3 regions of the Cupriavidus cauae genome follow, and region 1 is predicted to be linked to each of the others. Evidence: predicted binding sites of a transcription regulator. Region 1 holds the regulator's gene; each other region holds the start of a gene.
The links. The regulator LexA, encoded in region 1, represses DNA repair genes until DNA is damaged. The targets are predictions, from matches to a motif close to ACTGTATNNNNATACAGT.
Positions count from the first base shown of each region.

Region 1 (10,485 bases):
AGTTGCTGGCCACCGTGCTGAACCACGCCATCGACGCCGAAGACCTGTCCGGCTTCGCGGCGCTGCTGTCCGACATCGCCCGCGACCGCGGGCTCAAGGGCAACCGCGGAGCGCACCAGTCGATCTACGACATGCCGTATTCGAGCCTGCTGCCACGCCAGCAGCACCTGCTGGCCGATGCCTTCGACCTGTTCGTCAAGCTGGGGCTGGAACTGCAGCCGCGGCAGCAGCGCCTGAACGACTGAGCGCGCTGAGCCGCTGAGCCGCTGAGCCGCTGAGCCGTTGAGTCGCTGAGTCGCTGAGCCGCTGAGGGGGCTGAGGGGGCTGAGGGGCGGAGCAGCTTGTGTCACTGCGCCGACTTGCCTCCCGCCGGCGGCGCGGCGGCGCTGTCCCCGGGCGGCCCGTCCGACGCCCATTGCCGCGTGAAGACGGAGGGCGATGCGATGCGCCTCCGGGTGGTAAACTTCCGGGTTTTCCTCGTTCCCGTCGAAGGGCGGGATAGACGACCCAAGTCATGTCCGAATCGCTAGCCGCCAGCGCGGCGCCGGCTTCGGCAGGTCCGCAGAAAGTCAATCCGCGGCGCATTTCGGTGGCGCCCATGATGGACTGGACTGACCGCCACTGCCGCACCTTTCATCGCCACCTGAGCCGCCACACCTGGTTGTACACCGAGATGGTGACGACCGGTGCGCTGCTGCATGGCGAAGTCGCGCGCCATCTGGACTTCGATGCGGCCGAGCAGCCGGTCGCCCTGCAACTGGGCGGCAGCGAGCCGGCCGATCTGGCGGCCTCGGCCCGCCTGGGCGAGCGCTGGGGCTTTGCCGAGATCAACCTGAATTGCGGTTGCCCGTCCGAGCGGGTCCAGCGCGGGGCGTTCGGCGCCTGCCTGATGGCCGAGCCGCAACTGGTGGCGGACTGCGTGCGCGCGATGCGCGACGCGGTGTCGGTGCCGGTCACCGTCAAGCACCGGATCGGCATCGACACGATCGAGCATTACGATTTTGTCCGCGATTTCGTCGGCACGATCGCGGAGGCGGGTTGCCAGACCTTTATCGTCCATGCGCGCAACGCGATCCTGAAAGGGCTGAGCCCGAAGGAGAACCGCGAGATTCCGCCGCTGCGCTATGAGGTGGCCTACCAGCTGAAGCGGGAATTCCCCCAGCTCGAAATCCTGATCAATGGCGGCATCACGCGCTACGACGAGATCGACGCTCACCTGCAGCATGTCGACGGCGTGATGATCGGTCGGGAGGCCTATCACCAGCCGTTCCTGCTGGCGGAGGTGGATCGCCGCTACTACGGCGATACCGCGCCGTCGCCTTCACGTCTCGACGCCGAACTGGCGATGCAGCGTTATATCGGCGATCTGGTGGAGCGGGGCGGTTATATGGGCGCGGCGACGCGGCATATGCTCGGCCTGTATCGCGGCGTGCCCGGCGGGCGGGGCTGGCGGCGTGTGCTGTCCGACGCGCGCCGGATGAATGCAATCCGTACGCGGGACGGTGTCGATGCGCTGTTCGAGGAGGCGCGTAGCCATCTGCATGCGGAGCGGCCGCTGCAGGCGGCATGATTGGCGGCCGGGAGTCCGAGTCGGGAGTCCGAGTCGGGAGTTGGAGTTCGGAGTTGGCAGTCGGTGAGGGGCCGTTGCTGACAGGCAGTCGCTGACCGGTAGTCGATGATAAGGGGCCGCCGGTCACAAGGAGCCGGTGACAGGTACCGGTGACAGGTGATCGGCAGCCGAGCGGTCGGCGCTCGGCGGTCGAGCGGCGGTAGATGGCCGCCGCCGATTGGAGTGCAGATTCTAATTTCGAATCGGGCATGGTCCCGCACCCGCCGTGCCGCCGCGTTGCAGCCACTTTCCACGCCAGTGCAGGCGATGGCAGGCACCAGGAAAGGGATTCCCCTAGATAGCCAAGCCGATTCCGATTTTCTTAAACTGTCTGTGCCCTCGAATACAGGGCTTTCTTCAACTGATTTTGGAGCCCGCCTAGTGCGGGCTTTTTTTGTCCTGGAGCCGGGCGTGTCCGGGGTCGGTCGCCGGTCCTTTCGTTTACCCGAATAGTGCTTGGCGGCGATGACAGTTACATTGCAATTGCCTTCAGGGCATTGAGATCGCAAGAGTTTAAGAGTCCGCCGTGTGCGGACTTTTTTTTGCACCGCATTTCCCCGCCGCTTCCGCCTTCTGCTTTCCCTTCCTCCGCCGTCCGCCCCGTTTCCCTCCCGCCTTGCCGCTGCCGGCGTGATGCCGTCGAGCAACGTCCCCGCGAATCATTCTCGTTTGCCTGCTGCAAAGAGGTGACCCCCCAACCGGGTGATGGCAAGATGTAGCCAAAAACGACAAGAAGGTCTGGCCTCGGAGGGTGGAATGGAAGAAGACGGCTTGTTTGGTGTCGCGTTCGAAGGCTTCCGCGTCGTCTGGGTGGTCGAGCGGTTGCAGAACGGTACCTGGACCGCCCGCTACTGCTGGCATCGCGGCACGGATGCGGCCGCGGCCGCGGCACTGCAGACCGATGTGCTGAACGGCAGGAGCCGAAGACTGCCTGGTACGTATCAGTCCGAGGAAGAAACGATCGAGGCGATCCGCGAGGCGATCCGCCTCGAAGCCCGCTGGTCCTGATGCGCCGTTCGACTACGCACGAAAATTTTTGTGCGTAGTACTAGCCATCGCCAAACGAAGTTTGTATAATCTTGGTTTCCGTCGAGCAGTACTGACGACGGCGCTACGGTGGCTGTAGCTCAGTTGGTAGAGTCCAGGATTGTGATTCCTGTCGTCGTGGGTTCGAGTCCCATCAGCCACCCCAAGATCCCATGCAAACAGCCGCTCATCGAGCGGCTGTTTTGCTTTGTGGCGAGCATCATCGGGCGGGCCAGCGCCTCAAGTCGGTCCTCAAACCAGCCTTGCAGCGGCCTTGGTGATCGTCCACCCAATACCCATGCACAAGGCGATCCAACCCGCTGCGATCAGTGCCACGTCGTGCCAGTTCATGGTGCGGCGACCGGGGCGAAGCAGCTTGACGGTGTCGTCTGACGAAGGCATGGCCGTCTCCTTCGAAAAGCATGGGAACAGGCTAGGCCATGCGTTAACGAATTCACGGTCCGAGTTGTAAGGGTTTGTTGCGATGCGCGAGAGCCGTCGCTTTCGATCGGGCGGCCATATCCCGCGTCTCGCGCGGACGCGCGCGCAGGCGCTCAACGCAGTCGATCTTGTCGCTGCGATCGCACGAACGCGGCTTGCCTCGCACGTTCGAATTCACGCGCCAGACCTCCCGCGCTAGACCGCACGCGATCAACCTCACGCGATCAACCTCACGCATTCAACTTCACCCCCGGCTGATCGAGTTCGAGCATCCGGCAGATCGCCGCCATGCTGCCGACCATGGTGCGGCGCTGCGCGCCCTGGTAGATGCGGACACCTTTGGACTGGCGGAACGGCGTGGGCTTGACGGGGTAACGGGTCAGGGAGCGGTCGGCTTGCAGCATGGTGGTCCTCTTCGGTAAGGCGTCAGCGGAAGTCTTGCGGCAACACGGGGCCCTGCGGCTCGTGTGGCTGCATGACTGAGGTTGGCGCCAAGGCGGCGGCGCCTGCCGGATTGCTTCGTTGGGCTAGAAGCCGGACTGGCGGATCAGTCCGACGGCGATGCCTTCAAGCGAGAATTCCTCGCGTCCGGGCCGCACGATGATGTTGGCGAAGTCCGGGTTCTCGGCGATCAGCTCGATCGCGTCGCCGCGATGCTTGAGCCGTTTGACGGTCACGTCCTCGCCGATGCGTGCCACCACGATCTTGCCGTTGGCGGCATCCTGCGCGCGTTTGACCGCGAGCAGGTCGCCATCGAAGATGCCGGCGTCGCGCATGCTCATGCCGCGTACGCGCAGCAGGTAGTCGGGGCGTTCGTCGAAGACCGAGGCGTCGACCTGGTATTGGCGGTCGATATGCTCGGCCGCCAGGATCGGGCTGCCGGCGGCGACACGGCCGACCAGTGGCAGCGTCAGCTGCATCACGCCGGCCATCGGCAGCGAGAACTGGTCCGGCATTTCGGAGTCGCTGCGATTGACCTTGAGCCGGATGCCGCGCGAGGCGCCGGGCGTCAGCTCGATCACGCCCTTGCGAGCCAGCGCGCGCAGATGTTCTTCGGCCGAGTTCGGCGACGAAAAGCCGAATTCCGCAGCGATCTCGGCGCGGGTCGGCGGAATGCCGGTCTGCCGGATGGTGTTGCGGATCAGGTCGAAGATCTGCTGCTGCCGGGGTGTCAGAGTCGCCATGGCTTGTCCGTGTTGTTGTATCCGGTGGCGGTCCGGCCGGTGGCGCGCGCTGCGAAGCGTGCAGGCCGTCGGTGGCCGCCATGTGCAACACTGTACGTTTGAACAGTGTGCTGTGATTTTATACAGTATCGATCGAAGTGCAAGAGGAATTTGCATCCTCGTCCACTTTCGAGGCCGGACGGTCGGGCTGCGGGGCAGGGCAAGACCGTAGGGGAGCGGGCCGTCGCGGCGGGTACAATCGCCGCCTGTTTACGGATATCTCGTGCCCATGACCTTGCCTCGCGTGATCGTTCTTGCCACTGGCGGCACCATCGCCGGTTCCTCGTCCAGCGCCGCCAGCAGCGCGCGTTATCAGGCGGCGACCGTGCCGGTGTCGGCACTGCTCGAGGCTGTCCCGGCGCTGAAGGACGTCGCGCGGATCGAGGCGGAGCAGGTCGCGCAGATCGACAGCAAGGACATGTCGTTCGGCCTGTGGGCGCGGCTGGCGGCGCGGGTCCACCACTGGTCCACGCAGGACGACGTGGCCGGCATCGTGATCACGCACGGCACCGATTCGCTCGAAGAAACGGCGATGCTGCTGCATCTTGCCGGCGTGGCCAGCGTGCCGGTGGTGCTGACCGCGGCGATGCGGCCGGCGACCTCGCTGTCGGCCGATGGCCCCCTGAACCTGCTCGATGCCGTACGCGTCGCGGCGCATCCTGACGCGGCGGACAAGGGCGTGCTGGTGGTCATCAATCAGGAGATTCACGCAGGACGCGACGCGGTCAAGGCGCACACCTCGGCCGTCGACGCGTTCGCCTCTCCGGGCACCGGGCCGATCGGGCTGGTGCAGGACGCGCTGGTGCGCTTCACGCGTGCGCCGCTGCGTCTGCCCCGGCAGGCCCTGCCGCTGCCGCAGAACTGGCCCGCGGTCGAGATCGTCGCCAGCTATGCGCAACCGGGCCGCGTGGTGGTCGATGCGCTGGTCGGCAGCGGAGTGCGGGGCCTGGTGGTCGCGGCGGCCGGCAATGGATCGATCCACGAGACGCTGGTGGCGGCGCTTGTCGACGCGGCGCGCGCCGGTGTCGCGGTGGTGCGCAGCACGCGCACCGGTGCCGGTAATGTGATCGCCCCGGCGCAGCCCAATCCGTCGGCGGGCGCCTTCGTATCGGCCGGCGATCTGAATCCGTACAAGGCCCGGGTCGCGCTGCTGCTGGCGCTTGGCGCCGATCCCGCGCTGGCCGGCGATCCGGTGCGTTTGCAGCAGTTCTTCGCGCAGATCTGATGTAGGCGGCGCAAGCCAGAGCGCCGCAGATCCAGCCGGGACCTCATGCGGCTTGCCGCCGTGGCCGTTCCGGGCTATACTCGCGGGCTATTTAACCCTTGCTGCACCGGACTTGGCGCCCGGGCGGCTTATCCCAAAAGGAGCGTCAATGCGTCATTACGAAATCGTATTCATCGTCCATCCGGACCAGAGCGAGCAAGTGCCGGCCATGATCGAGCGTTACAAGACGCTGGTCACGTCGCAGAACGGCCAGGTGCACCGCGTGGAAGACTGGGGCCGTCGTCAACTGGCCTACATGATCCAGAAGCTGGCCAAGGCTCACTACGTTTGCCTGAACATCGAGTGCGGCAAGGACACGCTGGCTGAGCTCGAGCACGCGTTCAAGTTCAACGACGCCGTGCTGCGCCACCTGATCGTCCAGACGAAGAAGGCCGAGACCGGCCCGTCGCCGATGATGAAGGAAGTCCAGCGCGAAGAAGCCCGCAAGGCTTCGCAGCAAACCAGCGAAGGCCAGGCCGCCTGAGTGCGGTCTGCTGTGTGCGGTTCGCTCCGGCATGACCGGGGCGGCATGCGAGAGGCGGTGGCGCGATGAACCAGCTGAGGCTGCACGCCACCCTCGTCGAGCGCGACGCGTTGCGCTACACGCCGGCCGGCATCCCCGTCGTCAATTGCCTTCTGCAATACGGCGGCGAGGTGGTCGAGGCGCAGACGCCGCGGCAGGTCGAGTTCGCGATCGCCGCGATGGGCGTCGGTCCGGTCGGCCAGCACCTGGAGCGCACGCCGCTCGGCACGGTGCTCGACTGCGAAGGCTTTCTCGCCCGCAGGCACCGCAACAGCAAGGCTCTCGTCTTTCACATCACTGGATGTAAAGCATTCGTAAAGGATTGAACCATGGCATTCGTCAAACGTGACAACAAGAACAAGAAGCGCTTCCAGCAGCAGAACCCGCTGTTCAAGCGCAAGCGCTTCTGCCGCTTCACCGTGGCCGGCGTCGAACAGATCGACTACAAGGATCTGGAGACGCTGAAGGACTTCATCGGCGACAACGGCAAGATCACGCCGGCTCGTCTGACCGGCACCAAGGCGCACTATCAGCGTCAGCTCGACACGGCAATCAAGCGCGCCCGCTTCCTGGCGCTGCTGCCGTACACCGACCTGCACAAGAACTGATCGCCTGGTCGCTAAGGAGAAAACACGATGCAAGTCATTCTGCTGGAAAAAGTCGTCAACCTGGGCAACCTGGGTGACATCGTTCGCGTCAAGGATGGTTACGCCCGTAACTTCCTGATCCCGTCCAAGCGTGCCCGCCGCGCGACGCAGACCGCCATCGCCGAGTTCGAGGCCAAGCGCGCCGAGCTGGAAAAGGCCGCCGCCGAGAAGCTGGCCGCCGCGCAAGCCGAAGGCGAGAAGCTGAGCGGCCTGACCGTCCAGATCACGCAGAAGTCGGGCGTGGACGGCCGTCTGTTCGGCTCGGTGACCAACGCCGACATCGCCGAAGCGCTGGCTGGCCAGGGCTTCAAGGTCGAGAAGGCGCAGGTTCGTCTGCCGAACGGTCCGCTGAAGATGGTCGGCGACTATCCGATCAGCGTGTCGCTGCACACGGACGTCGCGGTCGACATCACCGTCTCGGTGCTGGGCGAGCACGTCTAAGCCTGCCGGCCGCGACCGGCGCGACATCCGTTCGCGCCGCCGCGGCCCGGCCAGGCCAGCAAAAGGCAGGAGCAGGCTGACAGCCGCTTCTGCCTTTTTTCTTTGTGGCGCCCGCACGCATGCGCGTTGTGCGCGGCGCCACCATCATCGGGTCCTCCGCCGGCCGAGATTCGCTCGGCCATGCGCGGGCGGGCCGCTATAATTGCCCCCCATGAACGCGCCCGTCGCCGATCCCCAACTCGACAATCTCAAAGTCCCGCCGCATTCCATCGAGGCCGAGCAATCGGTGCTGGGTGGCCTGCTGCTGGATAACGCGGCCTGGGACCGCATCGCCGATTTCCTGTCAGAGGCGGACTTCTATCGCTTCGACCACCGGATGATCTTCCAGAGCATCGCGCGGCTGATCTCGGACACCAAGCCGGCCGACGTGATCACGGTCTACGAGATGCTGCAGGTGGCCGGCAAGGCCGAGGAGGTCGGCGGTCTCGCCTATCTGAACTCGCTGGCGCAGAACACGCCGAGCGCGGCCAATATCCGCCGCTACGCCGAAATCGTGCGCGAGCGCTCGGTGCTGCGCAAGCTGGTCACGGTGGCCGACGACATCGCGACCTCGGCCTTTGCGCCGAAGGGCCGCGAGGTGCGCGAGCTGCTGGACGAGGCCGAATCCAAGGTCTTCGCGATCGCCGAGGAAGGCTCGCGCGGGCAGAAGGGCTTCCAGGAGATCCAGCCGCTGCTGACGCAGGTGGTGGAACGGATCGACGAGCTCTATCACCGCGACACCAATACCGATGTCACCGGCGTGCCGACCGGCTTTCTCGACCTGGACCGGATGACCAGCGGCATGCAGCCGGGCGACCTGATCATCGTCGCCGGCCGTCCGTCGATGGGCAAGACCGCGTTCTCGCTGAACATCGGCGAGCACGTCGCGGTCGAGCAGGGCCTGCCGGTGGCGGTGTTCTCGATGGAAATGGCCGGCACGCAGCTGGCCATGCGTATGCTGGGCTCGGTCGGCCGCCTCGACCAGCATCGCCTGCGCACCGGCCGGCTGCTCGACGAGGACTGGCCGCGGCTGACGCATGCGATCCAGCGGATGAACGACGCGCAGCTGTTCATCGACGAGACGCCGGCGCTGAACCCGATGGAGCTGCGCGCGCGTTCGCGCCGGCTGGCGCGCCAATGCGGCCAGCTTGGCCTGATCATCATCGACTATCTGCAGCTGATGTCGGGCTCGGGCGGCGGCGAGAACCGCGCCACCGAGATCTCGGAAATCTCGCGTTCGCTCAAGGGCCTGGCCAAGGAGCTCAACTGCCCGGTGATCGCGCTGTCGCAGCTGAACCGCAGCCTGGAGCAGCGTCCCAACAAGCGTCCCGTGATGTCCGACCTGCGCGAATCGGGCGCCATCGAACAGGATGCCGACGTGATCCTGTTCATCTATCGCGACGAGGTCTACAACCCGGACTCGCAGGACAAGGGCACCGCCGAAATCATCATCGGCAAGCAGCGTAACGGTCCGATCGGTACCGTGCGGCTGACCTTCCTGGGCCAGTTCACCAAGTTCGACAACTTCAGCGGCGGCCCGGCGTTCTTCGACAACGATACCTGACCGCGCGGGCGCGGCAGGCGGGTGGCGCGCTGTCGTGTTGCGCCACACAAAGCGTACGTCACGCGCCGACTACCCTGTAGAATATTGCTTTTCCGTGACAGCCGGCGGCAACGCCGGCTGTTGCGCAATCTCTCCCGCAATCCAGTCATTCCCAACGAGACGGCGCGCCAGCGCGCCGCGACAAGGAACAGCCATGTTCGGCCGATTCATGCCCACCGAGGGCAAGTTCTTCGAATACTTCAACCAGCACGCCGACTGCGCGGTCACCGCATCGCGCGAACTGGAAACGCTGATCAACGATCTCGGCAATGCCGAAGCCCACGCGCGGCGCGTGCAGGCCACCGAGAAGAAGGCGGACCGGATCACGCACGACACCATCGATCTGCTGCACAAGACCTTCATCACGCCGCTCGACCGGGACGAGATCCACAAGCTGATCACGACCATGGACGACATCCTCGACCTGATGGAGGACGTGGCCGAGACCATCACGCTGTACGACGTCACCAGCCTGACCGACGAGGCCCGCAAGCTCGCCTCGATCTGCGTGCAGTGCTGCGAACTGGTCAAGATCGCGGTCGGCCTGCTCGAGGACATGGGCAACGCCAGCACGATCCTGAAGACGGCCCAGCAGATCGATCAGCTCGAATCCGAGGCTGACCGGTTGATGCGCGGGGCGATTTCCAAGCTGTTCCGCGACGAGACCGACGTCAAGCGGCTGATCAAGATGAAGGCCATCTTCGAGCAGCTCGAGACGATCACGGACAAGTGCGAGGACGTGGCCAACATCATCGAAGGCATCGTGCTGGAAAACGCCTGAGCGCGCCCACCGGAACTCCGCATGCAGACTGTACAAATGAGCTTGTGGGTGATCGTCCTGCTGGTGACGCTCGCTCTGCTGTTCGATTTCATGAACGGCTTTCACGATGCCGCGAACTCGATCGCGACCGTGGTATCGACCGGCGTGCTCAAGCCCCATCACGCAGTGGCGCTGGCCGCCGTCTGCAACGTGATCGCAATCTTCGTCTTCCATCTGAAGGTGGCGGCCACGGTCGGCACGGGCACCATCGACGTCAATATCGTCGACCACTACGTGGTCTTCGGCGCCCTGGTCGGGGCGATCGCGTGGAACCTGATCACCTGGTATTACGGCATCCCGTCCTCGTCCTCGCACGCGCTGATCGGCGGCCTGGTGGGCGCCGCGGTGGCCAAGGCGGGCACCGGCGCACTGGTCGCCAGCGGCCTGCTGAAGACCGTGGCATTCATCCTGATCTCCCCGCTGGCGGGCATGCTGCTCGGCTCGCTGCTGATGCTGGTGGTCGGCTGGACCTTCTTCCGTACGCCGCCGTCGCGCGTGGACCGCTGGTTCCGCCGCCTGCAGCTGGTGTCGGCCTCGCTCTACAGCCTGGGCCACGGCGGCAATGACGCGCAGAAGACCATCGGCATCATCTGGATGCTGCTGATCGCCAGCGGCCACGTGATGCAGAGCGACAGCGCGCCGCCGACCTGGGTCATCGTCAGCTGCTACGTCGCGATCGGCATGGGCACGCTGTTCGGCGGCTGGCGCATCGTGCGGACCATGGGCCAGAAGATCACCAAGCTCAAGCCGGTGGGCGGCTTCTGCGCGGAGACGGGCGGCGCGATCTCGCTGTTCCTCGCTTCCACGCTGGGCGTGCCGGTCTCGACCACGCATACGATCACCGGCGCC
Region 1 is NZ_CP080293.1:2,848,763-2,859,247, reverse strand. Features, by position in the region: gene KZ686_RS12810 (hypothetical protein) at 1-245, shown strand, start outside; gene dusA (tRNA dihydrouridine(20/20a) synthase DusA) at 515-1,570, shown strand; gene KZ686_RS12800 (hypothetical protein) at 2,366-2,617, shown strand; tRNA gene KZ686_RS12795 (tRNA-His) at 2,726-2,801, shown strand; gene KZ686_RS12790 (hypothetical protein) at 2,888-3,037, opposite strand; gene KZ686_RS12785 (hypothetical protein) at 3,307-3,480, opposite strand; gene lexA (transcriptional repressor LexA) at 3,604-4,260, opposite strand; gene KZ686_RS12775 (asparaginase) at 4,529-5,524, shown strand; gene rpsF (30S ribosomal protein S6) at 5,673-6,047, shown strand; gene priB (primosomal replication protein N) at 6,113-6,412, shown strand; gene rpsR (30S ribosomal protein S18) at 6,416-6,694, shown strand; gene rplI (50S ribosomal protein L9) at 6,722-7,174, shown strand; gene KZ686_RS12750 (replicative DNA helicase) at 7,386-8,777, shown strand; gene KZ686_RS12745 (DUF47 domain-containing protein) at 8,971-9,597, shown strand; gene KZ686_RS12740 (inorganic phosphate transporter) at 9,619-10,485, shown strand, end outside.

Region 2 (10,485 bases), on a different replicon from region 1:
AGGCGCCTGGGGCGCCAGGCCGGCCAGGCCGCTCGGCAAGCCGTTCAGCAGGCCACCAGGCAGGCCGATCTGCTGTGGGCCGCCGAGCAGGTACTGCGCAGCCAGGCCTTCGGCGGCGTGCTGGTGTGGCTGCCTTCGGCCCGTCCCGAGGCGGTGCGGCGCCTGCAGGTGCTGGCCCAGGCCAGCGAGGCGGTGGTCTGGGTCTGCCGTCCGGCCGCGGCCTTGCGCGAATCGTCGCCGGCGGTGCTGCGGCTGCTGCTGTCGCCGCTGCCCGGCAATGCGCTGTCGATCGTCTTCCACAAGCGGCGCGGGCCGGTGCGCGATACCCCGCTGATCCTGCCGCTCGGCGCGATGCCGGCGGTGCCGGCCGGGCGTTCGGCGCTGTCGGCATCGGTATTGGAATCGACATCCGGATCGACATCCGAGTCGATGTCCGAGTCGAGGTCCGAGTCGAGGTCCGGATCCGCTCATGAATCCGCCAACGAGTCTCCCCACGAGTCCCCTCACGAGTCCGACCATGCCGTTCTGGATCGCGGTGCATCTGCCGCGCCTGCCGCTGGACGCGCTGCACCCCAGCTGGCCTGAGGCCGCGGGCACCGCCGGCATCGCCGGCACGCTCAGCCATGCGGTGCCGACGGTCGTGCTGGAGCAGGAACGGGTGGTGCTGGCCAACCGGCCGGCGATGGCGCTGGGCGTGTCCGCCGGCATGCGGCGCGGCGGCGTGCAGGCGCTATCGGCCGAGGTGGTGCATCTGGAGCGCGACCCGGCCGCCGAAGCGCAACTGCTGACCGCCGCCGCGCTGGCCCTGCTGCGCTTCACGCCGCAGGTCACGATGGACGAGGCACTCGGCCCCCCCACCGTCGCGCTTGACGTGACCGCCAGCCTGCGCCTGTTCGGCGGCCATCGCGCGCTGTGCCGCGCGGTGCGCGCCTGCATCCGCAGCCTCGGCACCTTCGCGCAGATCGGCTGCGGCACCACCGCCCATGGTGCCGCCTGGCTGGCCGCGATGCCGCTGCGGCTCGGGCGCCGCGGCCAGGTGCTGCGCCCCGCGCGGCGCGCGGTGCGCAGCGAGCGGATGGCGCGGCTGCTGGACCGGCTGCCGGTCGAGATGCTGGCGAGCCTGGCCGATCCGCGCTGGCTCGATGGCATCGGCTGCCGCACCGTCGGCGAGGTCCGCTGGCTGCCGCGCGCGGGCCTGCAGCGCCGGCTCGGCACGGAGCTGCTGGCGCGGCTGGACCAGGCCTATGGCGAGACGCCGGCGCGCCTGGGCTGGTTCACCGCGCCGCCGACCTTCGCCGAACGGATGGAGTTGCCGGGACGGACCGAATCGGCCGCCGGCGTGCTGGCCGGCGCCCAGCGCCTGCTGCAGGCGGTGGCCGGCTGGCTGACGGCGCATCAGGCCGGCGTCACGCGCTTCGTGCTGCGGCTCGAACACGAACGCCAGCGGCGCGACGCCGCCATCGCCGCCACGCCGGTGACGGTCAGCCTGGCCCAGCCCAGCCGCGATCCGGTGCATCTGTCCCGGCTGCTGCAGGAAAAGCTCGACCGGCTGCAGTTCGAGGCGCCGGTGGTCGGCCTGATGCTCAAGGTCGACACCGTGGCCGAATGCCTGCCGCAGAGCGACACGCTGTTTCCCGAGCCGGGCGGCGGGCAGGCCGAACTCGGCCGCGTGCTCGATACCCTGGTGGCGCGGCTGGGCCGCGAGAACGTGTTGCAACCGCATCCGCTGGCGGACCATCGGCCCGAATGCGCCAACCGCTGGCGGCCCGTCGACGAAGCCGGCACGGGCCGCGCCAACGCGTCGCCGCGCGGTTCGGCGCCGCGCATTTCGTCGCCGGGAGTTTCATCGCCGGGGGTTTCATCGCGGGGAGTTTCGACGCCGGGAGCTTCGACGCCGCGAGGGGCGGCGCCCCGCGTTTCGACGCCGGCTCCGGCCGATCCCGCCTTGCCCGACCGTCCGCTGTGGCTGCTGGAGCCGCCGCTGCGCCTGCCGGTGCGCCGGCATCGCCCCTGCCACGGCAGCCCGCTGACGCTGCTGTCCCGGCCCGAACGCATCGAGTCAGGCTGGTGGGACGGCGCCCTCGCCACGCGCGACTACTTCATCGCCGAACGAGGCGACGGCCTGCGCTGCTGGATCTACCGCGAACGCCCCGGACGCGAGGGGGAGGAGGAAGGGGAGTACCGGTGGTTTTTGCATGGGTTGTTTGGGTAAGGACAGCGCATATGCCGAAAACGATAGCTCCGCTCGCCATCTGTTGGACGCCGGCGAGAGAGAAATAGCCTCCTTCGGGGGGCCATCGTTTTTTCTGTGGCTGGGGCAACGGGACGGACGACGACAAGGCACGCAGGCTCGCACCGCAATTCATCTTGCCTTCACGCTTGCCGATACTGTATAAACATACAGTATCGACCCCAGGCATTCCCCTCGCAGTGCTGTGTCCCAAGCTCCACCCCAGTCCCCGTTTTCCGCGTCTTCGTTGCCGCCATCGCTTGCCTCGCTGCTGCTTGGCAGCCTGCCGGACTACGCGGAGCTGCACTGCATTTCCAACTTCACCTTCCTGACCGGCGCCTCCCATCCGGAGGAACTGATCGAACGGGCGCTGGCGCTCGGGTATCGCGGGCTGGCGTTGACCGACGAGGCGTCGGTGGCCGGCACGGCGCGGGCGCATCACGCGCTGAAGACCCTGCGCGAGCGGACTCGCGAGGCGGTGGAGCGCAGTGCGGCGCGGCTGGCGAGGATGGCGGCGGGCGGCGCTGCCGATGACACGGACGACGATGACGAGGACGACGATGACGACAACGAAATGTGGCTCGCGGCGCCATCGTCAGGCCCGGGGGCAGCCGCTGCCGTGGCCGATTCGCCGGCAGGCGGGGCGGTCCAGCCGGAGTTCCTGCGCCGGCATGCGCGCCTGCTGGCCCGGGCCGAGGCGGCCGAAGCCTTCCGGCTGCTGATCGGCAGCCGCATGACGCTGCAGGCGGGCGAGGGCGGCCTGGGTTTGCGGCAGCGGGGTGACCCGTCCGAAGTCCCATCCGAAGTCCCATCCGAAGTCCCGTCCGGTATCCGGCTGATCCTGCTGGCGCAGGACCGCGAAGGGTTCGGCAATCTGTGCGAGCTGATCACGCTCGGACGCCGGCGGGCCGACAAGGGCAGCTACCAGCTGTACCAGCACGACATCAGCGATCCCGCTCCGGAGGAAGCGCATCTGCGCGGCATGCCGCATTGCCTGGCGCTGCTGCTGCCGGACTACTGCGCCGACCCGGAGACGCTGCGCGCCCAGGCGCAATGGTGCCGCGCGATCTTCGGCGAGCGCGTCTGGATCGCGCTGGAACTGCTGCAGGAACATGCCGACGCGCTGCATCGCGAGCGGCTCGAAGCGGTGGCCGCCGACACCGGCGTGCCGCTGGTGGCCGCCGGCGCGGTGCAGATGCATGTGCGCTCGCGCAAGCCGTTGGCCGATGTGCTGACCGCGATCCGGCTGGGCCAGCCGCTGGGCGCCTGCGGCATGGCGCTGGCGCCCAATGCCGAGCGCCATCTGCGCATGCGGCAGCGGCTGTCGCGGCTCTATCCGCGCGAGGCGCTGGCGCAGACGATCAAGATCGCCCAGGCCTGCGACTTCTCGCTCGATACGCTGCGCTACGAATATCCCGAGGAACTGGTGCCGAAGGGCCATACGCCGAGTTCGTACCTGCGCCAGGAGACGATGGCCGGCGCCGCGCAGCGCTATCCCGACGGCGTCCCCGCCACGGTGCGGCAGCGGCTGGAGGACGAGTTCGCGCTGATCGAGGAAAAGGGCTACGAGCATTTCTTCCTGACGGTCTACGACATCGTCCGCTTTGCCCGCGGCAAAGGCATCCTGTGCCAGGGCCGCGGCTCGGCTGCGAACTCGGTGGTCTGCTACTGCCTGTACATCACCGAGGTCAGCCCCGAGCAGACCAATCTGCTGTTCGGCCGCTTCATTTCGCGCGAGCGGGACGAGCCGCCCGATATCGACGTCGACTTCGAGCACCAGCGGCGCGAGGAGGTGATCCAGTACATCTACCAACGATACGGCCGCCATCGCGCCGCGCTGGCGGCGACGCTGATCACCTATCGCGCCCGCAGCGCGCTGCGCGACGTCGGCCGCGCGCTCGGCATCGACCCCGGCGTGGTCGAGCAGGTGGTCAAGGGGCAGGCGTGGTGGGAGAGCGGACACAGCTTCGTCGAACGCATTTCGCGCTACGGGCTCGACCCCGATTCGCCGGCGGTGCGCCAGTGGGCCAGCCTGGTGATGCAGCTGCGCGGCTTTCCGCGCCATCTGTCGCAGCACGTCGGCGGCTTCGTGATCGCGCGCGACAAGCTGTCGCGGCTGGTGCCGATCGAGAACGCGGCGATGGAGAACCGCAGCGTGATCCAGTGGGACAAGGACGATCTCGAATCGCTGGGCCTGCTCAAGGTCGATGTGCTGGCCCTGGGCATGCTGACCGCGATCCGCCGCGCGCTGGCGATGATCCCGAATCCCGCGCATCCGGAGCTGCCCTGCCGCATGGAAGACATCCCGCAGGACGACAAGGACACCTACGAGATGCTGTGCAAGGCCGACACCATCGGCGTGTTCCAGGTCGAGTCGCGCGCGCAGCAGTCGATGCTGCCGCGGCTGCAGCCGCGCAAATACTACGACCTGGTGGTCGAGGTCGCGATCGTGCGGCCGGGGCCGATCCAGGGCGGCATGATCCATCCCTATCTGAAGCGGCGCGAGATGGTCCGCCGCACCGGCAAGCTGCCGACCTATCACAACGAGGTGATCCGCCGCGTGCTGGGCCGCACGCTGGGCGTGCCGATCTTCCAGGAGCAGGTGATGCAGCTGGCCATCGACGCTGCCGGCTTCACGCCGGGCCAGGCCGACCAGTTGCGCCGCTCGATGGCCGCGTGGCGGCGCAAGGGCGATCTGAAGCGCCACCAGGACGCGCTGATCAAGGCGCTGACCCGCAACGGCTATCCGGAGGCGTTCGCGCAGGCGATCTGCAAGCAGATCGAGGGCTTCGGCGAGTACGGCTTCCCGGAAAGCCATGCCGCCAGTTTCGCCAAGCTGGTCTATGTCAGCGCCTGGATCAAGCACCATCATCCCGCGGCCTTCCTTTGCGCCCTGCTGAACAGCCAGCCGATGGGTTTCTATTCGCCGTCGCAACTGGTGCAGGACGCGCGCCGCCATCGAGTCAGGTCGCTGCCGCCCGACGTGACGGTCAGCGGCTGGGAAAGCGTGCTGGAGAACGATGCGGTGCGGCTCGGCCTGAACCGGGTCAAGGGCATGCGCGAGGCCGCCGCGCTGCGGATCGAACAGGCCCGGCTGGAGCGGCCCTTCGCCAGCGTCGAGGACCTGGTGCTGCGCGCCGGCCTCGATCGGCACGATATCGACGTGCTGGCCGCGGCCGATGCGCTGCGCTCGCTGGCCGGCCATCGCCGCCAGGCCCGCTGGCAGGCCCGCGCCGCGGCGGTGCAGGCCGCGCATCGCGATCTGCTGCACAGCGCGCCGCCGGCCGAGGGTGCGCTGGCGCTGCCGGCGCCGAAGCTGGGGCAGGAACTGGTGGACGACTACGCCAGCCTGGGGCTGTCGCTGAAGGCCCATCCGCTGACGCTGCTGCGCCGGCGGCTGGCGGGGATGGGCTATGCCACCGCGCGCGACCTGGCCGGGCTACCCAATGGCCGGCGGGTGCGCGCCTGCGGCATCGTCACCGTGCGCCAGCGGCCCGGCACCGCCAGCGGCACGATCTTCTCGTCGATCGAGGACGAGACGGGCTCGATCAACGTGATCCTGTGGCCCGACCTGGTCGACCGCCAGCGCAAGGAGGTGCTGGGCGCGGCCTTGCTCGGCGTGGTCGGTACCTGGCAGCGGCAGGGCGAGGTCCGGCATCTGATCGCGCAGGAACTGGTCGACTTGAGTCCGCTGCTGGGCCGGCTGGTGGCGGGCAGCCGGGATTTTCACTGAATCACCAAAGCCACCGAACCCGCGCCTTCGCGGGGACGAAGCGGATCAGGCGCGGATCATGCGCGCATCATGCGATATCGGCCACCATGCTGTCGTCCCCGCGAACGGCGACCCGGTGTCTTCAAACATCTCCACGCGACCCCGCGAAAGCCGGTCCCAGTGGCCGCAACCGCAATCCCGCCGGCAGCTTCTTCCACGGCAGGTCGGCCGGATCGGCCAGCAGCGGACCCGGCGCCTTGGCCACCAGCACCGCCTCGGCGATCGGCTGGAAGTCGGCGCGGAAATGCACCGAGCTCTTGTTGACCAGGATCTTCATCCGCTCGGGCTCGACGCCGGCCATCCGGTACAGATTGCGATCGAGCATCTGGGCCTTGCCGGCGCTGACCACCACCTGCACGCCGCCGATCGTCAGCCGCGCCGCCGGGCCGACGTCGACGTCCATGCCCTTCATCATCGGACCGTCGAAGCGGCAGCGGCCGTCGGACAGCTGCGCGACGCGGAAGGTGGCCTCGAACGGCGCGTCGCCCGGTACGCCGGACTGGCCGCCGAGCGCAATCGTGATGTCGCTGCCGACGCCGGCGGCATGCGCGGCGCGCACGGCCTCGGGATCGACGATCAGCCCGATCGCGGCATCGGTGGCGCCGGCGCGCACCAGCGCGCGCAGCATGCCGGTCGTGTTCGAGTCGCCGCCGGCGCCGGGGTTGTCCTGCGTGTCGGCGATCACCACCGGGCGGCTCGCCGCTTGCGACAGCCGCATCGCTTCCTGCACCGCCTCGTCCGGCGTCAGGAAGGGCACCGCCCACTGCGCCTCGCGCGCGACCACGGCGTCGGTCAGCGCGGCGACCGCCTGCTCGATGCGCGCCGCGTCGTCGCCATAGCCCCACACCACGCCGCCGCACTCGGCGAAGTCCGCCGCCGGAAAGCCCGGCGTGAACGACAGCGACACCACGCCGTCCAGTTCGCGTTCGAGCTCGTCGAGCAACGCGTAGATGCCGCGCGCCGGTTCGAGGAAGGTGCACTGGCCGTTGATCGGAATCAGGAAGGGCAGGCGCCGCGCGGCACGATGCAGCGGGCGGCTGTTGCCCGCGGCGAGCAAGCGTTGCAGCAATTGCGCCGCGCGCGCGCCGGTGTCCGCCATGTCGACGTGCGGATAGGTGCGGTAGGCAACCAGCGCGTAGGCGTTGTCCAGCATGCGCTGCGTGACGTTGGCATGCAGGTCGAGGCTGGCGACGATCGGCACGCCGGCGCCCACCACGGCCCGCAGCCGCGCCAGCAACTCGCCTTCGCCGTCGTCGTGCGCGTCGGTGACCATCGCGCCATGCAGGTCCAGATAGATCGCATCGGGCCGCTGCGCGCGCGCGGCGTCGACGATCTCGCCGGCGATGCGTTCGAACGCGTCGGTGGCCACATGCGCCGAAGGGCTGGCGCCGGCCCAGATCACCGGCAGCAGTTCTGCTTCACCGCGCGTCAGCTCACCGATCGCGCGCAGGAAGCCGCCCGCCGGGATGTTGACGTCGCGCAGCGCAAGCACGTCGGCGCCGCGCACCATCGCGGGAAAGCCTTCGCCGCGGACGAAGTTGTCGTAGTGAGCCTTCGAAGGCGCGAAGGTATTGGTCTCGTGCTGGAAACCGGCGAGAAGGATGCGCATGGATCGGTAGTCGGTCAAATCGAAACGTGGAAACGGAGCGGGGAGCAAGCAAGGCCACCGTACGCATCAGCGCGCCGCGGAGCGCATCAGCACATCGCGGCACGCATCAGCGCACCACAGCGGCCGTCAGCGCACCGCAGCGGCCGTCAGCGCACCGCAGCGGGCATCAGCGCACCGCAGCGAGCATCAGCGGACTGCGGCGGCCGTCAGCGCACCGCAGCGAGCATCAGCGGACTGCGGCGGCCGCGCGGTCCTTCGGCAGCCGGTTCAGCAGGATCGCGAGGCCGCCCGCGGCCAGCAGCGCCACCATCGCCAGCAGCCCGCCCTCGAGCGAACCGGTCAGGTCCTTGACCGCGCCGATCAGCGTCGGGCTGACGAAGCCGCCCAGCAAACCCAGGCTGTTGATCAGCGCGATGCCGCCCGCCGCGGCGGTGCCCTGCAGATATTCGGACGGGATCGCCCAGAACACCGTGTACGCGGCCCACATTGCCGCGGTCGCGACGGTGATGCTGAGCAGCGACAGCGTCAGGTTGTCGGCGGTGAAGGCCGCGACCGCCAGCGTGGCGGCACCGACGAAGGCCAGCGTCGCGCTGTGCCAGCGCCGTTCCTGATGGCGGTCGGAGCTGCGCGCCGCCAGGAACATCAGGATCGCGGCGGCGACGTAAGGCAGCGCCGAATACATGCCGATCGCCATCGTGCTGGTCACGCCAGCGCCCTTCAGGATCGTCGGCAGCCAGAAGCTGACCGCGTAGATGCCGCTGATCAGGCAGAAGTAGCCGAAGGCCAGCGCATAAATGCGCGGATCGCGCAGCACCGTCGCAAAGCTGTGATGGCCGCCGCCGGCGCGCGCGGCGCCGATGTCGTGCGCCAGCAGCCGGCGCTCGTGGTCGGACAGCCAGCGCGCCTGCGCCGGTGTGTCGTCCAGAAAGAAGTAGGCGACCACGCCGAGCAGCACGCACGGCAGCCCCTCGATCAGGAACATCCATTGCCAGCCGGCCAGGCCGTGCGAGCCGGCCAGCGCGGTCATGATCCAGGTCGACACCGGACCGCCCGCCATGCCGCCGATCGGGCCGGCCAGCATCACGATCGCCATCACGCGCGCCATGCGGGCGCCGCCGTACCAGTAGGTCAGATAGAAGATCATGCCCGGCGCGAAGCCGGCCTCGAACACGCCGAGCAGGAAGCGCAGCGCGTAGAAGCTGTGCGCGTCGCGCACGAACAGCATGCAGGCCGAGGTTGCGCCCCACAGCACCATGATGCGGCTGATGGTCTTGCGCGCGCCGATCCGTGCCAGCAGCAGATTGCTCGGCACCTCGAACATGACATAGCCGAGGAAGAAGATGCCGGCGCCCAGCCCGTAGACCGCGTCGCTGATGCCGACGTCCTGCTGCATCTGCAGCTTGGCGAAGCCGATGTTCACGCGGTCCAGATAGGCGAACACGTAGCACAGCAGCAGGAAGGGCAGCACGCGCAGGCTGATCTTGCGATAGATCGGCGCCAGCGCGTCGGGCGTGGCGGCCATCGCGTCCGATGGATTCCACGAGGTGGTGGTCTGTTGCATCGATGTCTCCGGGTGCCGCGGGGCACGGTGCGGGGTTGGCAGGACGGGCGCTTGTTATGAAGTTGTTGTGCTGTGGTCGTGCAGTTGTTGTCCCGTTCGGCAGGCGTTCGCGACGAGGGCGGCGCCGGCCTTCGCGCATTGTTGCCAACGCGGCCGTTGAGGAACAATAGCCATCGCTGTACGATTCCGTTGCTTTTTGGTCAACGCTCCGGTCAACGCTTGGCGGACGCTGGACGATCAACGCTGGACCATCAACGCTGGACGGTCAACGCTGCTGGCCGCCACGACGCCCCCGCATGCAGACAACGTTCGAAGGAAACACCCCGTGCCCGTATCCCCCGACCCGAACCGCGACGGCGCTTTGCCGGCCGGACTCAGCGAACGCAGGCTGCGCTATTTCTATGCGGCCGTGGCCGCCGGCTCGATCCGCGCCGCCGCCGACAAGCTCGATGTCGAACCGTCGGTGATCAGCCGGCAGATCCAGCAGCTCGAAGGCGAACTCGGCGCGACGCTGCTGGAGCGCCGCGGCCGCGGCGTGATGCCGACCGAGGCGGCCCAGCTGGTGCTCGACCACTACCGCGAGCGGCTCGCCGGCGAGGAGACGCTGCTGGCCCGGCTGCAGGAGCTGAACGGGCTCCAGCGCGGGCAGATCCATATCGTCGCCGGCGAGGGCTTTATCGACGAGCTGATCCACGCGGTGCTCAACGAGTTCTGCCAGCGCTATCCGAAGATCCACGTCACGCTGGAACTGATGAACGTCAACGAGGTGGTGCGCGCGGTCGCCGAGGATCGCGCCCACGTGGGCCTGGCCTATGCGCCGCCGCCGGAGCCGACGCTGCGCGTGCTGACGGCGCGGCGCCAGCCGGTCTGCGTGATCGCGCGCCCCGATCATCCGCTCGCGCGTCGCGGCAAGGCGCTGACCGTCGCGGACATCCTGCCGTATCCGGTCGGCCTGATGACGCCCGGCTTCGGCCTGCGCCAGGTGATCCAGCTGGTCGAGCTGACCGAGAAGGTCCGCTTCACCGCGGCGCTGACCACCAACTCGATCGCGGCGCTGAAGCACTACGCCAGCACCGGCCTGGGCGTGACCTTCCTGCCGGCGCTGGCGGTCGCGCGCGAGCTGGGCGACCAGCTGGTGGCGCTGCCGGTGCGCAACGCGGTGCTGGAGGCCGCCGACGCGCAGCTGATCGTGCGCGACAAGCGGCCGCGCTCGGCGGCGGTCAAGCGGCTGCTCGACTATCTGGCCGAGATGACGGTGCTGCGCGCCGACGGGCAGGGCGGCGCGCGGACTAGCCGGGTCCGCCACCGCCGCA
Region 2 is NZ_CP080294.1:371,181-381,665, reverse strand. Features, by position in the region: gene KZ686_RS17255 (damage-inducible protein) at 1-585, shown strand, start outside; gene KZ686_RS17250 (Y-family DNA polymerase) at 518-2,212, shown strand; gene KZ686_RS17245 (error-prone DNA polymerase) at 2,532-5,963, shown strand; gene KZ686_RS17240 (M81 family metallopeptidase) at 6,085-7,611, opposite strand; gene KZ686_RS17235 (MFS transporter) at 7,838-9,172, opposite strand; gene KZ686_RS17230 (LysR family transcriptional regulator) at 9,498-10,485, shown strand, end outside.
Region 2: a site for LexA is predicted at 2,388-2,405, ahead of KZ686_RS17245 (error-prone DNA polymerase). Genes of this name have one in related genera too.

Region 3 (10,485 bases), on a different replicon from region 1:
GGTTGGCGAAGCCGACGGTCTTCAGGGCGGGATAGTGAACCGCCGCGCGCCGGCGCCGTGCGTCCAGCCACAGGTAGGCGAGAGCCAGCACGGGGACCAGCGCCAGCAGCCACAGCATCCTGGGCCACAGGAAGCTGATGGCGGGCAGCCGGGTGATCGCCTCGCTCACGCCGTCCATGCGGCCCCCTTCTTCGCTTCCTTGCTTGCCCCTGCATTCGCGCCCGCAATTGCGCCCGCATTGCCCCCCGCGCTGGGGCCCGCGTTGCCGGCTTTCGGCGCCGTGCCCTTTGCCGTGCCCTTCGCCGTGCCTTGCCGATGACGACGCTGCCGCGAGAACTCCAGCAGGGCCAGGTCCAGCCGGGCATCGGTCGACAGCGTCAGGCAATCCACGCCGGCCCGGGCAAAGCCCAGCCGCAGTTCTTCCTCGCGCACCTGCGCGGCCGCCACGAAGCGCTTGCGAAAGGCCGGATCGTGCGTGTCGACGAACATCTGCTCGCCGGTCTCGGCGTCCTGCAGCACCAGCAAACCCAGATCGGGTAGCGCCTGCTCCAGGGGATCGACCAGCCGCACGGCGACCACCTCATGACGCCTGGCCAGCATCGCGAGCGAGGCCTGCCAGCCTGGGTCGCTGATAAAGTCCGACACCACGAACACCACCGATCGCCGCCTGGCGACCGCCCGTGCATGGTCGAGCAGGCCGCGCAACCGAGTGTGGCCCGGCGAGGCGGCCGGCGTGGCGTGCATGCGGTCGAGCAGGTGCAGCAATTGCCGGCGCCCGGCACGCGCGGGCACCACCGACGCGGTCATGTCGGCCGCCCCGTTGTAGAGCACGGCGCCGACGCGGTTGCCATAGCGCGTCAGCAGCAGCGCCATCACGGTGGTGAAATCGCTCAGCAGGTCGCGCTTGCGGACCTCGCCCGAGCCGAACTCGACGGAGCCGCTCAGGTCGAGCAGGAACCAGGCCGCGATCTCCCGATCCTCCTGGAACATCCGCACATACGGCGTCTGCAGCCGGGCGGTCACGTTCCAGTCGATGTGCCGGACGTCGTCGCCGGCCTGGTATTCGCGCAGGTCGGCCAGGTCCAGCCCGAAGCCGCGAAACAGCGTGCGGTAGTCGCCCTGCAGCATGCCGTCGAGGCGGCGCACCACGGTCCATTCCATGCGGCGCAGCAAGGCATCGGTGCGGCCGGCGCCGACACCGCGCGGCGCGCCGGGCGCGGCCTTGTCCGAAGCGGCGTCCGGGCCGGACCGGCGCCTACCGCGCAGCCGCCCGAACATGGGATTCCAGCGGACGTTCGGGAACCGGCATGGCCTGCACGATGCGGCCGATCAAGGCATCTGGGGTGATGCCGTCGGACATCGCCTCGTAGGACAGCGACAGCCGATGGCGCAACACGTCGGGCACCAGATCGATCACGTCTTCCGGCACCGCATAGTGGCGGCCGCGCAGCAGCGCCAGCGCGCGCGCGCCTTCGATCAGGCCGATGGTGGCGCGCGGACTGGCGCCGAAGGTCACGTAACGGTCCAGATCGTCGAGCCCGTAGCTGGCCGGCCGGCGCGTGGCCGAGACCACGCGCACCGCGTACTGGATCAGGCCGGGATCGACGTACACCGCGCGGCATTCCTCCTGCAGCGCGGTCAGCTGCTCGGGCGTGGCGATCGGGCTCACGTCGATCCGCGGACCGGTGACGCGGTTGACGATCACGACCTCTTCGTCCTCGCTCGGATAACCCACCAGCACCTTCATCATGAAGCGGTCGACCTGCGCCTCCGGCAGCGGATAGGTGCCTTCGGTCTCGATCGGGTTCTGCGTGGCCATGACCAGGAAGGGCATCGGCACCCGATGGGTTTCGCCAGCGATGGTGACCTGCTTTTCCTGCATCACCTCGAGCAACGCGCTCTGCACCTTGGCCGGCGCGCGGTTGATCTCGTCGGCCAGCAGCAGATTGGCGAAGACCGGCCCGCGCACCGTGGAAAACTCGCCGGTCCCCTGGTGGTACATGCGCGTGCCGACCAGGTCGGCCGGCAGCAGGTCCGGCGTGAACTGGATGCGCTTGAAGGTCCCGCGCATCGTTCTGGCCAGCGTATTGACGGTCAGCGTCTTGGCCAGCCCCGGCACGCCTTCCACCAGCAGATGCCCGCCGGCAAGGATCGCCACCAGCACCCGCTCGAGAAAATGGTCCTGGCCTACGACCACGCGTTTGACCTCGTACAGCAGGCGCTCCATCAGGTTGGCGGTTTCGATGGCGTCCCGGGCTTGGTCGTTCATGGGCCTCTCGCTGTGGTGTGGAATTCTGTAGGGAAGGCTAGAAGGGCGAAGCGCCGACGGAGCCGCCCGCGCTTTCGATGGTGATGGCAAACCCGATGCCAAGGAAATTGCCGCTCTGGTTGGGATTGAGGATGGCGGTGACGATTCCCACCACCTCGCCCTTCATGTTGACCAGCGGCCCGCCCGAGTTGCCCGGATTGGCGGCGGCATCGAACTGGATCAGCTTGTCCAGCTGCTGCTTCTCGTCGGGGGACACGAACTGCCGGTCGAGCCCGGACACCACGCCGGCCGTCACCGACGGGCCGATGCCGAACGGAAAGCCGACCGCGACCACCTCGCTGCCCGGCGCCAGTTCGCGGCTGGAACCGAGCGTCGCGGGCGGCAGGTCGTCGGGAATCGATCTGGGCTGCAGGATGGCGAGGTCCTTCTCCGGCACGGCCTGCAGCACGGTGGCCTCGGCGGTATGCCCGTCGTGGAAGCGGACCTCGACGCGGCGGGCGCCGGCGACGACGTGGTAGTTGGTCAGGATCACGCCGCTCTCGGTGACGACCACGCCGGTGCCAATGTGCCGGCCGTCGGGCAAGGCGTCGGGCGCGACCTTGTCGCTGGGGGCCTTGTCGCCGGGGGCCTTGCCCTTTGCGGTCTCGTCGCGCGGCGTGCGTTTGGAAGGGGCGGAGGATTCGGGCGGCCTGGCGGGGCGATCGCGTCCGGCCTTGTCGGCGCGCGGCTTCTCCGCGGCGGTATCGGCGGCCGGATAGCTGCGGACCTCGACCACCGACTGGCGGATCGCCTCGGCAGCGCGGGCGGCGCGCGAAGGCAGGTCCTTGTTGTTCAGCGTGTGGAGCACGGCCGAATCGATGTCCGACTGCGTCAAGACGCGCTGTTTCGGCTGCAACAGCCAGGCGGAGCCGATGCCGGCGGCGAAGACGAGTGCGATCGCCGCCAAGGCTGTTCCGTAGATCGTCACCCGTTTCATCGCCGCCCCGAGTTCACGCGTCGGAAACTACAGTACCATCGATCTTAACCACGCGCCAAGGAGCAGGGCATGCAGTTTCTCTGGCCTCAAATGCTCTGGCTGCTGCTCGTGCTTCCCGTGCTGGCAGCGGCTTACTTCTACGTGCTCGCCCGGCGCAGGAAGGCGGCTCTGCTCTACGCCAACCTCACCCTGCCGCGCGCGGCGCTCGGTCCCCGGCAATGGCTCCGGCGCCACCTCCCTCCCCTGCTCTTCTGGCTGTCGCTCGGCACCGCGCTGCTCGCCTGCGCGCGGCCCAGTGCGACGATCACGCTGCCGGCCGACACCATCACGCTGGTGCTTGCGATGGACGTCTCGCGCAGCATGGAAGCGACCGATGTCGCCCCGACCCGCCTCGCCGCCGCACAGCAGGCCGCCATGAATCTCGTCATCGGGCTGCCGGCCAAGGTGCGGCTGGGCATCGTGTCGTTCGCCGGGACCGCGTCGGTGGTGCTCAGTCCAACCGACAACCGGCAGGACATGCTCGAGGCGATCGAGCGCTTCCAGCTTCAGCGAGGCACCGCGACGGGCAGTGGCCTGATCGAAGCGCTGGCGGTCCTGTTCCCGAACGATGGCATCGACCTGGAGGCGGTGCTGTTCGGCGACGCTTCGGAGCCGCCGGAGAATCAGGGCAGGCCGCTGGACGAATCGGCCGCGGCCGACGCTCTCCGCCAGAAACGCGCCAGACGCGAGGAACGGCCTGCGGCCGAACCCGGCTCCTATCGGCACGGCGCCGTGATCCTGCTCAGCGACGGCCGCCGCACCACCGGCCCCGACCCCGTCATCGCCGCCCGCATGGCCGCCGAACGGGGCGTGCGCGTCTATACCGTCGGCTTTGGCTCCCGCGACAGCACGACGGCCGGCGGTTCGGGTTCCGTCATGTCTTACTACATGCAGCTCGATGAACCCGCGTTGCGCGCGGTCGCCAAGATCACCGGCGGCGAATATTTCCACGCGGGCTCGGAAGCCGATCTCAGCCAGGTCTATCGCCAGTTGAACACGCGCTTCGCGCTGGAGCGCCGGGAAACCGAGGTCGGGGCGTTGTTCGCGGCGGTGGCGGTGCTGCTGCTGATGGCGGCGAGCGGGCTGTCGATCCTCTGGTTCCGGCGCTGAGGTTTGGCGATGTAGAGGAAACGGTAAGTCGCGGCGCTCCCAGTAGATGAATTGGCAAGAACCGGCGCGCTCAGTAGATGAATTGGTAAAGCGCGACCTCCCGAGTGGATGAATTGGCAAGTTCAGTAGAAGGATTGGTAAGCCGTCATTGGTAAGCCATCGCCGCCTCCCGCTGCGCCCCCGCTAAGCCGCCAACCGATATTCGAAGAACGGCCGCTCCCGGTCGTCCAGGATCGCGTGCAGGGCGGCCAGATTGCCGGGGTCTGGATTGAGCCAGGCGTCCACGTGCTCTGGCTTGATCGGAATGACGCAACGGTCATGGCCGGCCGCGGCGACTTCCGGGGGCGGCTCGTCGGTGATCGCGGCAAACGAATACAGATCCGGCTCGCCGGCCTCGCCTTTGTGATGCGACCAGAGGCAGGCGATCAATAGATCCTGCGGCGGCTCGGGACGGAACTCCAGCACGACGCTCTGCTCCTTTTCGTCCGGGCCGAGCTCGCGGCGCTCCAGCCGGTGCCGGGCCACGTGTTCATGAAAGGCGCGGATCGGCAGGATGCCGTGGCGATAGCCAAACAGCTGGCGCCACGCCGTCTCGAGATTGTCGCGGCGCGCGTTGTAGGTGCCGGGCTTCTTTCTTTCCATGGCGACGTCCCAGCCGGGCAGCCGGCAGCGGTAGCGCATCGGTACGATCACGCGCTGGCCGTCCATCATGATCATCACGGGCGCGTAATAACCCGGGAAGATCATCGCGTCCTCCGGCACCGGCACCGCACGCTGCAGGTCGGCCAGGTTCTGCTGCAGGCGGGCGATCTTGTCGGCGGCGATGCGCTGCTCGTTCTCGGCCTTGCGGGTAAGCCGGCCGGCAAGCGCGCGCTCCGCTTGCGCAAGGCGGGTCTTCTGGCGAAACAGCTCGGCCTCCAGCGCATTGGCCTGTTCGCGGTCGCCCGCGGCGATCAGCGCCGCGAGCTCGCGCTCCTCGTCGGAGCTGGAACCGGCCTGCGCGAAGGCCATGCGCATCGCCTTGGGCACCTTTTGCCATTCCTGGTCCTTGCGCTTCTGCCAGAACAATTCGAAGAACTGGCGAAGGCTCATCACCGCGCCGTATTCGCGCGTGAATTTCCTGAAATCGGCCTTGATCTGCGCGGCGTAGCACATCGGCCTCTCCCCTTGACGGCCACGATGGCGCCATCCTCGCAGGCTTCGGTGGCGGCGGACATCGGTATTGAGCCGGGGCTCCCGCCGCACGAGGTCAAGGCTTGAGGCCGGGCGGCATGGCGCCGGCCAACCTTGCCGCCTTGTCCCGCGGGAAATCGGCCTCGCAAACGCGATAGCGCCTATAATACTGTATATCCATACAGTATCACCACCCGATGGAACTGCTCACCAAGCTGGAAATCCTGGCCGACGCCGCCAAGTACGACGCCTCGTGCGCCAGCAGCGGCGCGCCGAAACGGGATTCGCTCGGCAAAAGGGGACTGGGCGCCAGTACCGGCGCGGGCATCTGCCACAGCTTCACGCCCGACGGGCGCTGCGTCTCGCTGCTGAAGATCCTGCTGACCAACTTCTGCCAGTACGACTGCCAGTACTGCGTCAACCGCCGCTCCAGCAACGTGCCGCGGGCGCGCTTCTCGCCGCGCGAGGTGGTCGACCTGACGCTGGACTTCTACCGGCGCAACTATATCGACGGGCTCTTTCTCAGTTCCGGCATCATCCGCAGCGCCGACTACACCATGGAGCAGCTGGTCCAGGTCGCGCGTTCGCTGCGCGACGAACACCAGTTCCGCGGCTATATCCATCTGAAGACGATTCCGGACGCCGATCCCTGGCTGATCTCGCAGGCCGGGCAGTATGCCGACCGGCTCAGCGTCAATATCGAGCTGCCCACCGACGACGGGCTGCAACGGCTGGCGCCGGAGAAGAACGCGCATACGATCAAGCGTGCCATGGGCTCGATCCGCCTCGCGCAGGAAGAGGCGGAGAGCGACAGGCAGGCGCCGGGCCGCGCGCCGGCCGGGCAAAGCACGCAGATGATCGTGGGCGCGGACGACGCCGACGACCGCACCATCCTGCAGACCGCGCAGACGCTGTACGGCGCGTACAAGCTCAAGCGGGTCTATTACTCGGCGTTCAGCCCGATTCCCGACAGCCCGTCCGGCCTGCCCGCGCAGGCGCCGCCGTTGCTGCGCGAGCATCGGCTGTATCAGGCCGACTTCCTGATGCGCGGCTACGGCTTCCAGGCCGAGGAGCTGTTCCAGGCCGGCGGCGACCTGCCGCTGGACATCGATCCGAAGCTGGCCTGGGCGTTGGCGCATCGCGAGTCGTTTCCGGTCGACCTGAACCGCGCGCCGCAGGCCCTGATCGCCCGGGTGCCCGGCATCGGCATGCGCAACGCGAAGCGGCTGGTGGAGCTGCGCCGTTCGCGCGCGATCCGCTATCAGGACCTGGCGCGGCTGCGCTGCCCGATGGACAAGGTCAAACCCTTCGTCGTGGTGCAGGACTACCGGCCGGCGCTGGCGGATTCACCGTCCGAACAGTTGCGGCGGGCGCTGTCGCCGGCGCCCGTGCAGCTGGCCTTGCTATGAGCGGCGCAGGACCGCGCACGCTGGTGGTCGAGTGCGGCGTTGAGTGCAGCGTCGATGGCGGCGTCGATGGCGGCTACGCAAGCTGGCGCGCGCAGGCCTTGCGGGCGCTGGCGGCGGGCTGGCCGCCGGAGACGGTCACATGGACGGAGCGCGGCTCGGCGGCAAGCGGGGGAACCGAACAGCTGATGCTGCTCGGTCCCGGCGCCGCACCGGTCTCGGGAGACGACGCACCGGTCCCAGGCGACAACGCGCCGGTCTCGGGCGACAACGCACGGGTCGCGGGAGACAACGCGCCGGTCTCGGGAGACGACGCGGTGCCGGCAGCCCGCCCGGACACCACGGGCGCCGCCCCGGACGTGCGCGTGTCCAAGGCATTGGCCGCCCTGCTGCAGGACGCCGCGCGTTACCGTTCGCCGCAACGCTGGGCGTTTCTTTACCGGGTGCTGTGGCGATGGTGCCAAGGCGATCGCGCCGTAGCTTCCGCCGCCGATGAAGACGGCGCGCGGCTGCATGCGATGGCCAAGGCCGTGCGGCGTGCCCACCACGACATGATTGCCTACGTGCGCTTTCATCGGCGCGGCGGCGACGGCATGCCGGAGTACCTGGCCTGGTATGAGCCCGAGCACGACGTGCTGGCCGACGCCGCCGACCACTTCGCGCGCCGCATGGGCGGCGCGTCGTGGTGGATCGGCACGCCGCAAGGCGCGGCGCTGTGGGACGGGCATGCGTTGCAGTTCTCCGGGACACCGGCCGATGCGTTGGCCACCGCCGATATCGCCGCGCTCCGGGCGGGCGCGGCCGCCGACGACATCGAGCCGTTGTGGCTCGCCTATTACCGCAGCATCTTCAATCCGGCCCGCCTGAACGAAGCCGCACTGGAGCAGCACATGCCGGTGCGCTTCTGGAAGGGGCTGCCCGAGGGACGGCTGATTCCGGCGATGATCGCCGACGCCCGCAACGGCGCCCGCCGCGTCGCGCAGGCGGGCGCCGTCGGCACCATGAAGGGCAAGCCGGTTGCGGTCGATGCGCAGGACGCGCAGCCGCTGCGTCCGGCGCCCTCGTCGCTGGATCAATGCCGCCGCTGCGAACTCTGGCGCCATGCTACCCAGGCCGTGCCGGGCCACGGTCCCGAAACGGCCCGCATCATGCTGGTCGGCGAACAGCCCGGCGATCAGGAAGACCTTGCCGGCCGCGCCTTCGTGGGGCCGGCGGGCAAGGTGCTGGACGAGGCGATGCGCCGCGCCGGCGTGCCACCCGACTCGGTATACGTCACCAACGCGGTCAAGCACTTCAAGTGGATCCCGCGCGGCAAGCGGCGCCTGCACAAGACGCCGGGCCAGCGCGAGGTCGAGGCCTGCGCCCATTGGCTCGACGAGGAACGGGCGCGGGTGCGGCCGGCGGTCATCGTCACGTTGGGCGCGACGGCGCTGGCGGCGATCCTGGGCCAGAAAGCCAGCCTGCGGGACTACCTGAACCGGCCGGTGCGGCTCGGCCACGCCTGGGTCGTTGCCACCTGGCACCCGTCCTATGCGTTGCGCGTCGATGACGCCGGCAAGCGCGAGGACATCGTCGCGGCCATCGGCCAGGCCATCGCGCAGGGCCGGGAACTGGCCGCGGCGCCTGCCCCACCTGCCCGGCCTCCCTCGCCTCCCTCGCCTCCCTCGCCTCCCTCGCCTATCCCGCCATCGCCGCCGCCTTCTGCTGCAGAAAGGCAATGAGCGTCGTCACGGCGCGCGTCTGGTAGCGCGCCGGCATATACAGCAGATACATCGTGGTGCGCAGGAAGGCCAGGTCACGCGGCGGCAGCGGCAGGCGAACCAGGGTCCCGGCCGCCAGATCGGACGCCACCATGTACTGCGGCACCAGGCCCACGCCGATGCCTTGAAGGATGGCGTCGCGCAGGAAGAAGAAGTTGGCCGACATCAGCCGCGGGCGGATCTGCGCCCGGCCGGCGGCCGTTCCCGCCAGCCCGGCCAGCTGCAGCCGCTCGCCGGTCAGCTCCGAGGTGATCAGCGGCAGGTCGCGGAACTGCTCCAGCGAACTCGGCATGCCGACCTCGCGGGCCAGTTCCGGCGTGGCGCAGGCAACGTATTCGATGTCCCCGAGGCTGCGCGCCACGGCATTGGTCGGCGTCTCGCCCATCACGCGGATGGAAAAGTCCACCGCGCCCTTGATCAGGTCCTCGATGTCGTTGTCGAAGATCACGTTGAGCGTGATGGCCGGATACATCCGCATGAACTCGATGAACCAGGCCGACATCGTGTGCTGGCCGAAGCCGCTCGGGACGCTCAGGCGCACCGTGCCGCTCAGGCGCTTGCCCAGGTTCTGCACGGACTCGCGCGCCGCCATCAGTTCCTGCCGGATGGCGCGGCCGTGTTCGTAGAGTTGCCGGCCCAGTTCGGTCGGCTCGAGCTGGCGGGTGCTGCGCCGGAGCAGTTCCGCGCCCAATTGCCGCTCGAAATGGTTCAGGCGCTTGCTGACGTTGGCGCGGCTCATGCCCAGCTGCCGGGCCGCCCGGCTCAGGTTGCCGGCGTCGATGATGTCCACCAGCAACGACAGCGCGCTCAAATCCATTGTCAACTCCGAGTTGTCATCTATGTTGATTCCCGGTTGCAATTGTCAAACTTTATCAACATATAGACAATCTGCGCTGACCAAATTAACCGGACCGTTCCCGGCAGGGGACGTTGCTCAATGCATCAGGAAAACAAAGGCGCATCGCTGCCGCTGGCCGGCGTGCGGGTACTGGACCTGTCGCGCGTGCTGGCCGGGCCGATGTGCGCGATGGCACTGGCCGACCTCGGCGCGGACGTCATCAAGGTGGAACACCCGGCCCGCGGCGACGACACCCGCGACTGGGGCCTGCGGATCGGCACGCGCAACACCTCGTACTTCAACAGCGCCAACCGCAACAAGCGCTCGATCACGCTGGACCTGCAAAGCGAGGCGGGTTTGAAATTGGCGCGCGAACTCGCAGCGCGCAGCGACGTGGTGATCCAGAACTTCAAGGTCGGCGGCGCGGAAAAGCTCGGCCTGGGCTACGAGCAGCTGTCCGAGCTCAATCCCGGCCTGGTGTACTGCTCGATATCCGGCTATGCGCGCTTCACGCCCGAGGCCGAGCGGCCCGGTTACGACCTCGTCGTGCAGGGCGAGGCCGGCGTGATGGCCACCAATGGCGAGGCAGGCCAGGGCCCGCTCAAATTCGGCGTGGCGGCGGTCGACATGTTTACCGGCATGTATTCGGCGCAGGCGATCCTCGCCGCGCTGTACGCGCGCCAGTCGACCGGCCGCGGGCGCCACGTGCAGATGGCCCTGTACGACTGCGGCCTGATGATTACCTCCTACTACGGCATGGAAGCACTGCTGCAGGGCGGCGACCCGGCCAAGTTCGGCAATGCGCATCCGTCCATCGTGCCCTACGGCGTGTTCGAGGCCGCCGATGGTCCGCTGGTGATCACCGTCGGCAACAACGGGCAATTCCAGCGATTCTGTCGCGACGTGATCGATCG
Region 3 is NZ_CP080294.1:1,993,816-2,004,300, reverse strand. Features, by position in the region: gene KZ686_RS24205 (vWA domain-containing protein) at 1-169, opposite strand, end outside; gene KZ686_RS24200 (DUF58 domain-containing protein) at 166-1,278, opposite strand; gene KZ686_RS24195 (AAA family ATPase) at 1,256-2,269, opposite strand; gene KZ686_RS24190 (S1C family serine protease) at 2,307-3,245, opposite strand; gene KZ686_RS24185 (VWA domain-containing protein) at 3,315-4,394, shown strand; gene KZ686_RS24180 (SOS response-associated peptidase family protein) at 4,578-5,549, opposite strand; gene KZ686_RS24175 (putative DNA modification/repair radical SAM protein) at 5,765-6,976, shown strand; gene KZ686_RS24170 (UdgX family uracil-DNA binding protein) at 6,973-8,694, shown strand; gene KZ686_RS24165 (LysR family transcriptional regulator) at 8,651-9,550, opposite strand; gene KZ686_RS24160 (CaiB/BaiF CoA transferase family protein) at 9,671-10,485, shown strand, end outside.
Region 3: a site for LexA is predicted at 5,736-5,753, ahead of KZ686_RS24175 (putative DNA modification/repair radical SAM protein). Genes of this name have one in related genera too.